Regions from separate parts of the Micromonospora sp. NPDC050200 genome, predicted to be linked through region 1. Evidence: riboswitches for the same ligand, from Rfam matches in the RefSeq annotation. Region 1 holds a riboswitch; each other region holds the start of a gene.
The links. Region 1 has a riboswitch for cyclic di-AMP ahead of AB0I41_RS23330 (NlpC/P60 family protein). Riboswitches for the same ligand answer to the same signal wherever they lie in the genome.
Positions count from the first base shown of each region.

Region 2: linked by a shared signal. The riboswitch ahead of AB0I41_RS12150 (hypothetical protein) and the one ahead of AB0I41_RS23330 (NlpC/P60 family protein) in region 1 are both predicted to bind cyclic di-AMP.
Region 3: linked by a shared signal. The riboswitch ahead of AB0I41_RS17980 (hypothetical protein) and the one ahead of AB0I41_RS23330 (NlpC/P60 family protein) in region 1 are both predicted to bind cyclic di-AMP.
Region 4: linked by a shared signal. The riboswitch ahead of AB0I41_RS06635 (C39 family peptidase) and the one ahead of AB0I41_RS23330 (NlpC/P60 family protein) in region 1 are both predicted to bind cyclic di-AMP.

Region 1 is NZ_JBFALG010000038.1:34,855-37,877, reverse strand. It holds gene AB0I41_RS23335 (NlpC/P60 family protein) at 1-712, shown strand, start outside; cyclic di-AMP (ydaO/yuaA leader) riboswitch at 864-1,000, shown strand; gene AB0I41_RS23330 (NlpC/P60 family protein) at 1,013-2,053, shown strand; gene dcd (dCTP deaminase) at 2,097-2,675, opposite strand; gene AB0I41_RS23320 (pyridoxamine 5'-phosphate oxidase family protein) at 2,754-3,023, shown strand, end outside.
Region 2 is NZ_JBFALG010000014.1:29,787-32,809, reverse strand. It holds gene AB0I41_RS12155 (cation diffusion facilitator family transporter) at 1-913, shown strand, start outside; cyclic di-AMP (ydaO/yuaA leader) riboswitch at 1,055-1,186, shown strand; gene AB0I41_RS12150 (hypothetical protein) at 1,191-2,249, shown strand; gene AB0I41_RS12145 (hypothetical protein) at 2,368-2,877, shown strand; gene AB0I41_RS12140 (SRPBCC family protein) at 2,893-3,023, opposite strand, start outside.
Region 3 is NZ_JBFALG010000024.1:80,386-83,408, reverse strand. It holds gene AB0I41_RS17985 (carbonic anhydrase) at 1-516, shown strand, start outside; gene AB0I41_RS17980 (hypothetical protein) at 580-1,599, opposite strand; cyclic di-AMP (ydaO/yuaA leader) riboswitch at 1,604-1,734, opposite strand; gene AB0I41_RS17975 (YibE/F family protein) at 1,901-3,023, opposite strand, start outside.
Region 4 is NZ_JBFALG010000006.1:105,584-108,606, forward strand. It holds gene AB0I41_RS06625 (hypothetical protein) at 1-270, opposite strand, end outside; gene AB0I41_RS06630 (hypothetical protein) at 327-710, shown strand; cyclic di-AMP (ydaO/yuaA leader) riboswitch at 981-1,123, shown strand; gene AB0I41_RS06635 (C39 family peptidase) at 1,360-2,187, shown strand; gene AB0I41_RS06640 (hypothetical protein) at 2,301-3,023, opposite strand, start outside.

The sequences.
Region 1 (3,023 bases):
GACCGAGCTGGCCATGAACCGGGTCGGCGACCTCGCCTCCCGCTACTACATGACGGGCCCCTCGCAGGACATCGGCGCGCTGCTGATCAGCGCCAAGCCGGGCACCCTGACCGAGCAGCTGACCATCCTGGACCGCCTCGCCGCGCAGGAGCGCAAGGAGCTCCAGGTCGTCATCGACGCCCGGCAGAAGTACGACGCCGAGAAGCAGAAGCTCGACACGCTGATCGCCGCGGAGGTCAAGCAGGAGAAGGAGCTGGCCGCCAAGAAGTCGCAGATCAACGCCGAGATCAAGCGGCTCCAGGCGGCGATGCCGAAGACCGTGGTCAAGGTGGCCGGTTGTCCCACCATCAAGGGCGTGGTGAGTTCCGCCGCGCAGACCGCCATCCGGGTGGCCTGCCAGCAGGTGGGTGAGCCGTACGTCTGGGGCGCTGACGGGCCGGACTCGTTCGACTGCTCCGGCCTCACCCAGTACGCCTACAAGGCCGCCGGGATCTACCTGACCCACCACACCGGCGCCCAGTGGAACGAGGGCAAGTCCATCCCGCGCTCCGAGGCGCGCCCGGGGGACCTGGTGTTCTTCTTCAGCGACCTGCACCACGTCGGTCTCTACCTCGGCAACGGTCTGATGGTCCACGCGCCCCGGACCGGCAAGCCGGTCCAGGTCGCCAGCATCGACTACATGCCGGTCGCCGGGTTCCGACGACCGAACTGACCCGTCCGACCCACCGCGAACCCCCGGTCACCCCGACCGGGGGTTCCGCGTATCCGGACCTGTCCCGGCATGGCGGGTTGCGGATCGATAACGGTCCTCTCTACTCTGGTCCTTCGTCGGCCGCCGACGGTCCGTCCAACCCGGGCGGCAGCGGCCGGCACCGCCGAGTCGCCTCCGGGTGAACCGGGGACCCAGGTACGCCGGGGTGAATCCGCAGCCACTGCGGTAGGGCGCTCCCTTCCCGCCCGAACCCGTCAGCTAACCCGGTAGGCGGTCGCGGAAGAAGGAGTACGGAGCCCGGTGGCACACCATGCCCCGCGGCCACCGTCGTACCGGTCGACCCAGGTCACCCGGCCGACGGCTGCGCCGCGCCCACGCTGGTCCCGCTTTACCACCACCCTCGCCGCCCTCGCCGGTGCCGCCGTCGTCCTGACCGGTGGCGCCACGGCGGCCCATGCCGAACCCTCGGTCGCCGAGATCGAGCGGCAGATCGACCAGGACTGGAACACCCTCGAACCGATCATCGAGCAGCACAACGCCACCCGGCAGGATCTGGCCGCCAAGCGCCGGCAGGCCGACGCGCTGGCCAAGCGGATCGGACCGCTGCAACTCCAGGTCGACCTCGCGATGAACCAGGTCAGCGGCCTCGCCGCCGAGGCGTACAAGGGGGAGAACCTCTCCGCCGTCAACGCCCTGCTCGGCAGCAGCTCCCCCAGCGAGCTGGTCGACCAGCTCGAACTGCTCGACCGGTTCGCCGAGCGGCAGCAGCGCGACGTGCGGGCCGTCAAGGACCTGCGCGACCAGCTCGCCGCGAAGAAGGCGCCGCTGGACGAGATGGTGGCCCAGCTCGCCCGCACCGAGGCCCAGCTGGCCGCGAAGAAGAAGCAGATCAACGCCGAGATCGACCGGCTGCAGAAGCTGCGGCTCAAGGTGTACGGCAACGGTGGCGGCGGCGCGCTGCGCCCGGCCCCGTGCCCGGCCGGCTACCCCGGCGGCCCCGCCGGAACGGCGGTCAAGTTCGCCTGCGCCCAGATCGGCAAGCCCTACGTCTGGGGCGCCGAGGGCCCGAGCTCGTACGACTGCTCCGGCCTGATGCTCGCGGCGTGGGCCAAGGCCGGTGTCTCGCTCCCGCACAACGCCCGCCAGCAGCGCCAGGTGACCGCCCGGGTCAGCCGGGCCGACCTGCGCCCCGGCGACCTGGTCTTCTACTACGCCGACCTGCACCACGTCGGCATGTACGTCGGCGGCGGCTGGGTGGTCCACGCCTCCCAGGCCGGGGTGCCGATCAAGATGAAGCGCGTCGACGACGGGCCGGTCCACAGCTACGGCCGGCCGGGCTGAGCGCGCGCCGGGCTCCTCGGGTTCCGGGGGCCCGGCGCGGCGGTCAGCGGGTGGGCCAGGTGCGCCAGTGCTGCCAGGAGCGGCTCGGGGTCGGCCCGCGCTGGCCCTGGTAGCGCGACCCGTAGACGGCGGAGCCGTACGGGTGCTCGGCCGGGGACGAGAGCCGGAAGATGCAGAGCTGGCCGATCTTCATGCCGGGCCAGAGCGTGATCGGCAGGTTCGCCACGTTCGACAGTTCCAGCGTCACGTGCCCGGAGAAGCCCGGGTCGATGAAGCCGGCGGTCGAGTGGGTGAGCAGGCCGAGCCGGCCCAGGGAACTTTTCCCTTCGAGCCGGCCGGCGAGTTGGTCGCCGAGCGAGATCACCTCCAGCGTGGAGGCGAGCACGAACTCGCCGGGGTGCAGCACGAACGGCTCGCCCTCGGGGACCTCCACCATCGAGGTGAGGTCGTCCTGCTGCATCGCCGGGTCGATGTGCGTGTACAGGTGGTTGTTGAAGACCCGGAAGAGCCGGTCGAGGCGCACGTCGATGCTGGACGGCTGCACCAGCGTGGGCTCGAAGGGCTCCAGCCCGAGCGTGCCCGTCTTGATCTCGGAGACCAGGTCGCGGTCGGAGAGCAGCATCGGCACACCATATCGAGCGGACCGGGTGACCTGCGTGTCGGACTGCGCATTCGTACACGTGTTCGATAGGATGTCCGTATGGCTTCCTGGTCCGAATTCGCCGCTGACGAGCCCCGACTCGCCGACGGGATCCGCCTTCTCCTGCAGCAGTACGGGCCGGGCTTCGGCTACCTGGCCACCGTCCGCGCCGACGGTGGGCCCCGGGTGCACCCGGTCTGCCCCGTGATCACCGACGAGGGACTGTTCTGCTTCGTCGTCGACTCGCCCAAGCGGCGCGACCTCGAACGCGACGGGCGGTACGCGCTGCACTCGTTCCCGCCGGAGGAGAGCGACGACGAGGCGTACGTC
Region 2 (3,023 bases), on a different contig from region 1:
GGGCGCAGGGCATGAGCACCACGGGTCGGTCGCGAACGCGGCGCACCGCCACCGGGGGCGGCTCTGGGCGGCCTTCGCGCTGCTCGCCGCGCTGATGGTGATCGAGGCGGTCACCGCGTTCGGCACCGGCTCACTGGCCCTGCTCTCCGACGCCGGGCACATGTTCACCGACGTGCTCGGCATCGGCATGGCCCTGGCCGCCATCACCGCCACCACCCGCCGCGACGGGGACCCCCAGCGCACCTTCGGGCTCTACCGGCTGGAGGTGCTGGCCGCGCTCGCCAACGCCGTCCTGCTCAGCGGGGTGGCGATCTACGTGCTGATCGAGGCGGTACGCCGGTTCGGCAACCCGCCGGAGGTGCGTACCGGCCCGATGCTGGCGGTGGCGGTGCTCGGCCTGCTGGCCAACCTCGTCGCGTTCGCCCTGCTCCGCGAGGGCGCGCAGGAGAGCATCAACCTGCGCGGGGCGTACCTGGAGGTGCTCGGCGACCTGCTCGGCTCGCTCGGCGTGATCGGCGCCGCGCTGCTCATCGCCGGCACCGGCTGGTGGTGGGCCGACCCGGCGGTGGCGGTGGCGATCGGCCTGTTCATCCTCCCCCGCACCTGGCGGCTCGGCCGGGCGGCGGTCCGCATCCTGGTCCAGGCCGCCCCGGAGCACCTCCAGGTGACCGCCGTGCACGACCGGCTGACCGCCGTCCCCGGCGTCGCCGAGGTCCACGACCTGCACGTCTGGACGCTCACCTCCGGCATGGAGGTCGCCTCCGCCCACCTCACCATGGCCCCGGGCGCCGAGGTCGGCACGGTGCTCGCCGCGGCCCGGAGCGCCCTGCACGAGGACTTCCACATCGAGCACGCCACCCTCCAGATCGAGCCGGGCGCCGCCCCCGGCGCGTGCGGCCAGGTGGAGTGGTGACAAAATCGGGCACCTGTTATCCCGTTATGTCACCTACACCACGATTACCTCCAGTACCCTCAGTCACGAAACGGGCGGGTGTCACACCCGTACCGGTAGGCTCGGTCCCGGCCTCCGCCAGGCGGCACCCACCGGTGCCGGCGGTGACCGCCGCCTAATCGCCCGCCCGGGCGAGCCGGGGAACCATGTTCGTGGGGTGCATCCGCGTCAGCGGTAGGGATCTTCCGTCCCGAACCCGTCAGCTAACCCGGTCGGCGGCTGACGGAAGGACATGTGCATGCACGTACGACGTACCACCGCCCGGCTGGCGGCCACGGTCGTCGCGACGCTCGCCCTCGGCGTGTCGTCCGCGCCGGTCCCGGTGGCCGCCGCTCCCCCCGCCACCCGGCTCGCCGCCGCACCCGGCGACGACGAGGGCGGCAGCCCCGCCCTGCGCGCCCAGCTCGACGCGGCCAGCAAGGGCTGGATCGACGCCAGGGCCGCGCTGGAACGCTCCACCAAACGGCAGCGGGAGCTCACCGAGCAGCTCAGGACGATCGAGTCGGAGCTGACCGTCCAGCACGGCAAGGTCGGCGAGATCGCCGGCGTGGCCTACCGGACCGGCCGGCTGGGGCCGGTGTCGGCGCTGCTGAACAGCTCCAGCCCGGAGGGCTTCCTGGACCGGGCGGCGGCGCTGGAGACCGTCGCCGCCAACGAGGACCGGGAGCTGCGCGGCCTCATCCGGACCCGCGACGAGGCCACCCGCACCCGGGCCGCGCTCGACAAGGAGATCGTCGAGGAGCGCAAGCAGGTCGCGGTGATGGCCAAGCGCAAGCAGCAGGCCGAGCGGGCGCTCGCGGTGGCCGCCGCCGACAAGCCCGCCACCACCGCCACCGCCGGCTCCAACCGGGGCACCTCCACCGCCACCGCCCGGCCGGCGCCGCGCAACTCCGACGGTTCCTGGCCGCCGGAGTCGTGCAGCGTCAACGACCCGACCCCGGCCAACGGCTGCATCACCCCGCGCATGCTCAACGCACTCCAGCAGGCCAAGGCCGCCGGCTTCACCCGGTACGTCTCCTGCTACCGGCCCAGCGGGTCGGGTGAGCATCCCAAGGGGCGGGCCTGCGACTTCGCGGCCCAGAAGGACGGCTTCGGCGGCGACGCCACCGGCGGCGACAAGACGTACGGCAACAACCTGGCCGCGTACTTCATCCGCAACGCCGACCGGCTCGGCGTGCTCTACGTGATCTGGTACCGGCAGATCTGGCTGCCCAGCAGCGGGTGGAAGTCGTACAGCGGGGCGGGCGGAGACCCGTCCAGCGACCACACCAACCACGTGCACCTGTCGGTCTACTGACCGACCCCGACGGGGCCCGTCCGGCGCGGACGGGCCCCGCGCCGTACGCGCCCCGACGTACGCCGAATGTCGCCGGTCGGCCCACGACAGGCCGCGGCGCCCGGACGAGCATCAAGGCATGACCCGACTCTCCCCCGACGCCCGCAAGAGCCTGCTCACCCTGCACCTGGTGACCGCGCTGGGCTGGCTCGGCGCGGACCTCGTGCTGCTCACCCTCGGCGTCGCCGGGCTGCGCGGGGCCGACCCGGGGGTGGTCTACCCGGCGGCGGCACTGGTGGCCACCTGGCTCTTCGCGCCGCTGAGCGTGCTGGTGTGGCTGGTCGGGGTGACCAGCGCGCTGCTGACCCCGTGGGGGCTGCTGCGCTGGCGCTGGGTGGTGGTCAAGCTGGGGCTCACCACGGTGATGACGGGCCTGGTGCTGTTCGCGCTGACGCCGAACCTGCGCGCCGCCGCCGGACCGGACGCCACCGCACACCAGCGGATCGACGTGGTGGTCGCCCCGGCGGTCTCCACCGGCCTGCTGGTCACCATGACGGTGATCTCGACGTGGAAGCCATGGGGCCGGACCCGCCGGGCCGTCCCGTCGCGCCGCCGGCCGGCGGCGGCCACGGCCGCCGGTCGCCGCTGAGCGGGGGCCAGCGCCTCAGTTCGGGACCGGACCGCCCTCGGCCTCCCGGTCCAGCACCGCGCCGAGCCGGCTGGCCAGGCCCAGGTGCGCGGCGCGGGCCTGGCGGAACGCGTACCCGAACAACGGTGCCGGGGCGGAGAGGGTGA
Region 3 (3,023 bases), on a different contig from region 1:
GTGATCGTGGGCTGCTCCGACTCCCGCCTCGCTGCCGAGATCATCTTCGACCGCGGCCTGGGTGACCTCTTCGTGGTCCGGACCGCCGGGCACACCGCCGGCCCGGAGGTGCTGGGCAGCGTCGAGTACGCGGTGAGCGTGCTGGGCACCCCGCTGGTGGTGGTGCTCGGCCACGACTCCTGCGGGGCCGTGCAGGCCGCCCGGGACGCCGCGCGTACCGGCACGTCGCCCGTCGGCCACCTGCGGGCGGTGGTGGACGCGGTGGCGCCCAGCCTGCGGCGGGCCGCCGAGCAGGGCGTCGACGACATCGACGAGATCGTGGACATCCACATCGCGCACACCGTGGAGGCGCTGCTCGGCAACTCCGCCGTCCTGGCCGGTGCGGTCGCCGCCGGGCGGTGCGCGGTGGTCGGCATGTCGTACCGGCTCACCGCCGGCGAGGTGCGGACGGTGGCCGCCGGCGGGTCCGCTGCCGCACCGGCCCAGGCCGACCGCGCGGCCGCCGTCGCCGGCTGAACCACCCGACGCGACGAGGGCCGCCCCCACCGGGGACGGCCCTCGTTCGGTACGCGTCGTGCGCTACAACATCGACATGTGCACGTGGTCGGTGTGGTTCGACGGTCCGCTGTACGACCTCCACCCGGTCGCCGGGAACCAGATCTGCCGGTTCCAGATGACGTAGTAGATGCCGAGCCGGTCGGCGTTGCGGATCAGGAACGCGGCGAGGTTGTTGCCGTACATCCGGGTGTCGTTGTTGTACCACGGGGCGAAGCCGCTTCTCTGCAACGACCAGTCGCAGGCCTTGCCCTTCGGATGCTCCCACGGCCCGCCCGACCGGTAGCAGCCCGCGAACCGGCTGAAGCCGGCCCGCCGGACCTCCTTGTACGCGTGCAGGGTGCGCGGCGTGATGAGGCCCGAGGTGGTCGGGTCGTTCTCGGTGCGCGACTCGGAGCGCCAGCCGCCGTCCGCCGTCCGGCCGGGGCCGATCCGGGCGACCGGCGACGTCGCGTCGACCAGGCCGCCGGTGAAGCCCCGGCCGCCCACCAGCGCGAGCGCCTTCTCCGCCTCGCGGCTCTCCCGGGCCATGTCGTTGGCGAGCTTCTGCTGCTCGCGCACCTCGGCGTCGAGCGCCAGCTTGGCCTGCTCCGCGCGGTTCTTGGCGGCGGTGACCTCGGCCAGCTTCTTCGCGTTCACCATGTTCAGTTCGTCGAGCGCGGCGGCGCGCCTGACGAACGAGTCCGGCGCGTCGCTCTCCAGCAGCATCGCCAGCGCGCCGATCCGGCCGGTCCGGTACGACTGCGCGGCGATCTGGGAGACCTGCGGCCGCAACGCCTCCAGCTGGTCCTGCGCGCGGCGCACCTCCAGCCCGAGCTGCTGCTGCCGCTTCTTGGACTTCCCCAGCTGCGTCTTGGCCTTCGAGTACTCGCGGTTGCGCAGCTCGATGACGTCGGTGAGCAGCTTGGGCTCGTCGTCCTCCTCGTGCCCCGAGGGGGTGGGGGTCGAGGGAGCGGCGATCGCGGCTGTCGGCCCGGCGAGGATGGCCAGGGCGGCGAACACGGCCACCACCGGTGTCAACCAGCGGCGCAGGGGTGCCGTCACAGTGTTCCCTTCCGTCGACCGCCGACCGGGTTAGCTGACGGGTTCGGGACGGAAGTGGCCCCTACCGCTCGCGCGGATTCACCCCATGTACCTGGTTCCCCGGCTCGCCGTACGGCGATTGGGCGGCGGCACCGCAGGCGCCGCAGCGCGCCTTCGGCGGTGGCCGGCAGCGAGGTTACCTGACAGCCGTGCCGGGGATCTACGTCCAGAACCCGACTAATCGCGTTATTTCGTCGTGGCGTTGCGTGACGAGTGACGCGTTCGTCAGGTTCCGCGTCGTCGTCGGTCACGCAGCGGAGTTTCACCATGCGGCGTCCGTGCTCCTTTCCGGGTCGGGCCACCGTGCGGGGCCCGGGGTGGACGGTCCGCCGTGACCCGGCGCGCTCAGCGCCTCGAGCGCCGCGTCCCGCTCGACGGAGGGGCGGGGCGTGGGCGCCGGACCGGAACCCCGCGCCGGGTCGGCCGTCGGGCCACGGCCGGCGGTGGCCACCAGCGCGGCCAGCCCGGTGGTCAGCGGCACTGCGGCGACCAGGCCGAGCGTCGCCACCGCGCTGCGGACGATCTCCTGGGCCAGGAACTCGCTGGTGAGGATCTGGCTCACCGGCCGGCTGTCGGCGGTGAGCAGGAGCAGCAGCGGCAGCGACGCGCCCGCGTACGCGAGCACGATGGTGTTGACCGTGGAGGCGATGTGCGCCCGGCCGACCCGGGTGGCGGCCCGGTAGAGCTGCGTCCGGGACAGCCCGGGGTTGGCGTGCGCCAGCTCGGTGACCGTGGCGGCCTGGGTGACGGTGACGTCGTCGAGCACGCCGAGCGAGCCGATGATGATGCCGGCCAGCAGCAGCCCGTGCAGGTCGACGTCGCGCTGGTACATCGACAGCGTGGTGGCCTCCTCGCTGCCGTACCCGGTCAGGTGGGTGGCGGCGGTGGCCAGCGTGCCGAGCAGCCCGGTCAGCACCAGGCTGCCCAGCGTGCCGAGGACCGCCACCGAGGTCTGCGCGGTGATCCCGTGGGTCAGGTACAGCACCACGAACATGATCAACGCCGAGCCGGTGACGGCGATCAGCAGCGGTGAGCCGCCCGCGGCGATCCCGGGCACCACGAAGGCCAGCAGGATGGCGAAGCTGGCGCCCAGCCCGGCCAGCGCGGCCAGCCCGCGCAGCCGGCCGAACGCCACGATCGCCGCCGCGAAGAGCGCCACCAGCAGCAGCAGGGGCTTGCCCCGCTGGTGCTCGGCGATCTGGTAGCTGCTGGCCGTGGTGTCGGCCGGGTCGGAGAGCTGGACCAGCACCACCTCGTCGCCGACCGCCACACTGGGCGCGCCCGGGCCGGCCGGCACCGGGGTCTCCACCTGGCTGCCGCTGTCCGGGCCCTGCTCGACCCGGACCGTCACCGTCCCGCACGGACCCTCGGCCGCCCCGGGCGAC
Region 4 (3,023 bases), on a different contig from region 1:
GCTCACCGTGCTGGTGGCCCGCCCCGAACGGGACGGCGCCCCCGAGGAGCCGGCCGCCGACCCGTCCCCGGCCGCCGAGCTGGCGGACCTGCGCCGGTACGCCGAGGAGGTCGCCGTCGCCGCCGCTGGCGCGGCCCGGACCGCGCGCCGGCGGCGGGAAGCCTGGCTGGCCACCCAGGAGGCGGTGGACCGGGCCGGGGAGGCGTACGACGAGGCGGAGAGCGCCGCCCGCCGGTTCGCCGGCGCCGGCGCCCTGCCCGCCCCGCGCACCCCCCCGCACCCCGGCCGAGTACGCCGGACGGGAGCGCTGGCTGCACCAGGCGGTGGTGGCGGCCCACTGGCGGGGCGAGCTGCCGGTGGAGCGGCTGCGGGACGTCTTCGCGCACCGGGACGGCTGGGACCCGCGGCGGCACCCCGTCGAGCAGGAGGCGCTGCTGGCCCGGGCGGTACGCGACGGCCGGCGGGACGCGTACCGGGCGGCGGCCGGGCGGGAGCGGTCGGCGTGGCGGGACGCCGAACTGGCCGCCGAGGCGGCCCGCGCCCTGGCCGTGGAGGCGTACGCGGCGGCGGAGCGGCTGCGTCCGGTGCGGGTGCCCGCCCCGCGGGCGGCGACGGCGGCGGCGCGTACCGCGCCCGCGGCGTGCTGGCGGCCCGCCCCGGGTGGGCTGACGGCGCGGCCAGCGTCCAAATCGTTACCCGGATTGCCGTGAGTCACGTCACGCCAATCGGGAAACCGGTCATCCGGGCACAGCCGGTGACATCGGCCTCGGCGATCCGGAGTGGTTGCCGCCAGGTCGTCCGGTTGCGGCCCGTTGGTTCCCGAAAAGCCGCCTGTCCCATTGAGTGACGTCAGTGCCGAACTGTACCGCAAATTCGTTGCCCTGATCATGTTTACGCAGCTGACAGCCCTTTGCGGGCACGCCGACCGGCCAGTAATGTCGCCCCGGTCTGGTGCGGTTTCCGATCGCAAGAGGCGACGCCGCGCCGACCCGCTCAATCGTGGATTTCCACGAACCGGGGACCCATGCACGTCCGGGGTGAATCCGCGGGCCACGGCCCGTGGTAGGGCTCTCTTCCCGCCCGAATCCGTCAGCTAACCCGGTAGGCGGTGTCGGAAGGAGTTCCATCCTCGTGCAGCCCGCTCGCATCCCTCGGTTCTCTCCCCACCTCGGTACCGGGGTGCTCCCGCCGGTCCGCCGCGCCCTCGCGCGCTGATCCCGGCATCCACCCCGCCGCCCGGCCACTGACCGGGCGCACCCCGCCGAGCGGCCCCCACACCGGTCCTCACACCGCGGGTGACATCCCGTCACGCGCCGGTCCGGCACGCCGCTCCCGCCCTCGTACCGTGGAGGAAAACACGTGAAGCACCCCCTGAAGCGGCAGCTGCGCCGGCTGGCCACCGAGCGGCCGTACCAGCTCGTCGCCGGTTCGGCCGCCGCGCTCGTGCTGGTCTCCGGCGCCGCCACCCTGTCCACCGGCGAGGCGCCCGCCGCCCAGCAGGCCTCGGCTGCCGTCGCCGAGGTGGCGCCCCGGCTGGACGACGTCGCCACCCGCAGCGAGGCCCGCGTCGCCACCACCCCGTCCGCCAGCGCCTCGCCCTCGGTCAGCGCCTCGCCGTCGCCCAGCGCCGCCAAGGCCACGGCGGACCCGGACCTGACCCGCACGGCAGCCCCGAAGCCGCCGTCGACCAAGGTCCTCAACTACGACTACCAGGCGCAGACCACCTACTACAACTGCGGTCCGGCGGCGGTGCGCAACGCGCTCAGCGCGGCCGGCATCGAGCGGACCCAGTACGAGCTGGAGGCCCCCCTCGGCACCACCGAGATGGGCACCAACTCCGCGCTGGACACCACCCGGGGCCTGAACCAGTTCGTCAAGGGCAACCCGTACCGGACCCGGATGTTCGCGGGCACCCCGAGCTCGGCGCAGATCGACCAGCTCCAGGCCGACGTGATCGCGGCGATCAACGACCGGCGGGGCGTGGTGGCGAACATCGCCGGCACCGCCACCGACACCGACGGCGGCTGGCACTCCTTCCCGGGCGGCCACTACATCGCCGTGGTCGGCTACCAGAACGGCGGCCGGACGGTCCGGATCGCCGACTCGGCGAACCCGAACCTGCCGTCGTACTGGATGAGCACCATCGACCTGGCGAACTGGATCGCCACCCGCGGCTACTCCGCCTGATCCCGTCCCCGCGCCTCGGGCGCCGGCTCCCTCCGGCCCGGCGTCCGAGGCGTTTTGGACGCGTGGGTGGTGCACCGGCGCGACCGTCCGAGCGCGGGCGGTCGACCGCGGTGTCAGTAGTTGATGAAGCCGTGCAGGGCGAGGTGATTCGACTTGGTTCCGCTCACTGTGTGGTCGATGCTCGACGGCCGCACGCTGCCCTCGATGAAGAGATAGTCGATCTTGCTCGAGCCGTTGGTCGCCTTCGATCCGTAGCCGGTCATGCCGAAGCCGCTCAGCGTGGTCGGCGCGATGCCCGTGCGGTTGGCGTCGATCCCCACGACCCGGATCGTCGACGCGCTCATCAGGCTGGTGGCGTCGGCGCCAATGTGGATGCCGGTGTTGGCGATTCCGGTGTAGCCATCGCCCGCACACGCATTCTGCCGGTTCTCCTGCGGCAGGTGCATGGTGGCGGCGAACACTGTGGTGCCGGTCGCCTTGATGGTGAACCTGGCCGCGATGGCGCTCGTACGCTTCCACTTGTAGTAGTCGGTGGTGTCCGGGTCGCTGTTCGGCGGCTTGTACAGGGTGCACCCGGCGCCGTTGTTGTAGGCCGTGCCCGGCTTCAGCCAGCCAGCGCTCCAGTACTTGGAAATGTCGCCGGAGGCGAGGCTGAGGGTCCTGGTGTTCCAGATGATCCCGTTGGTCTGCTTCTTCTTGAGGTCACCGAGACTCTGCGAGCTGCAATTGTGGGTGCTGCCCCACGGCTCCGGGTCACTCCAGGCCACGATTGCCCCATAGGTGCCGGCGGGATAGCCGAACTTGGCCGACAACTGGTCGGCGTACGCTTCGGCCTG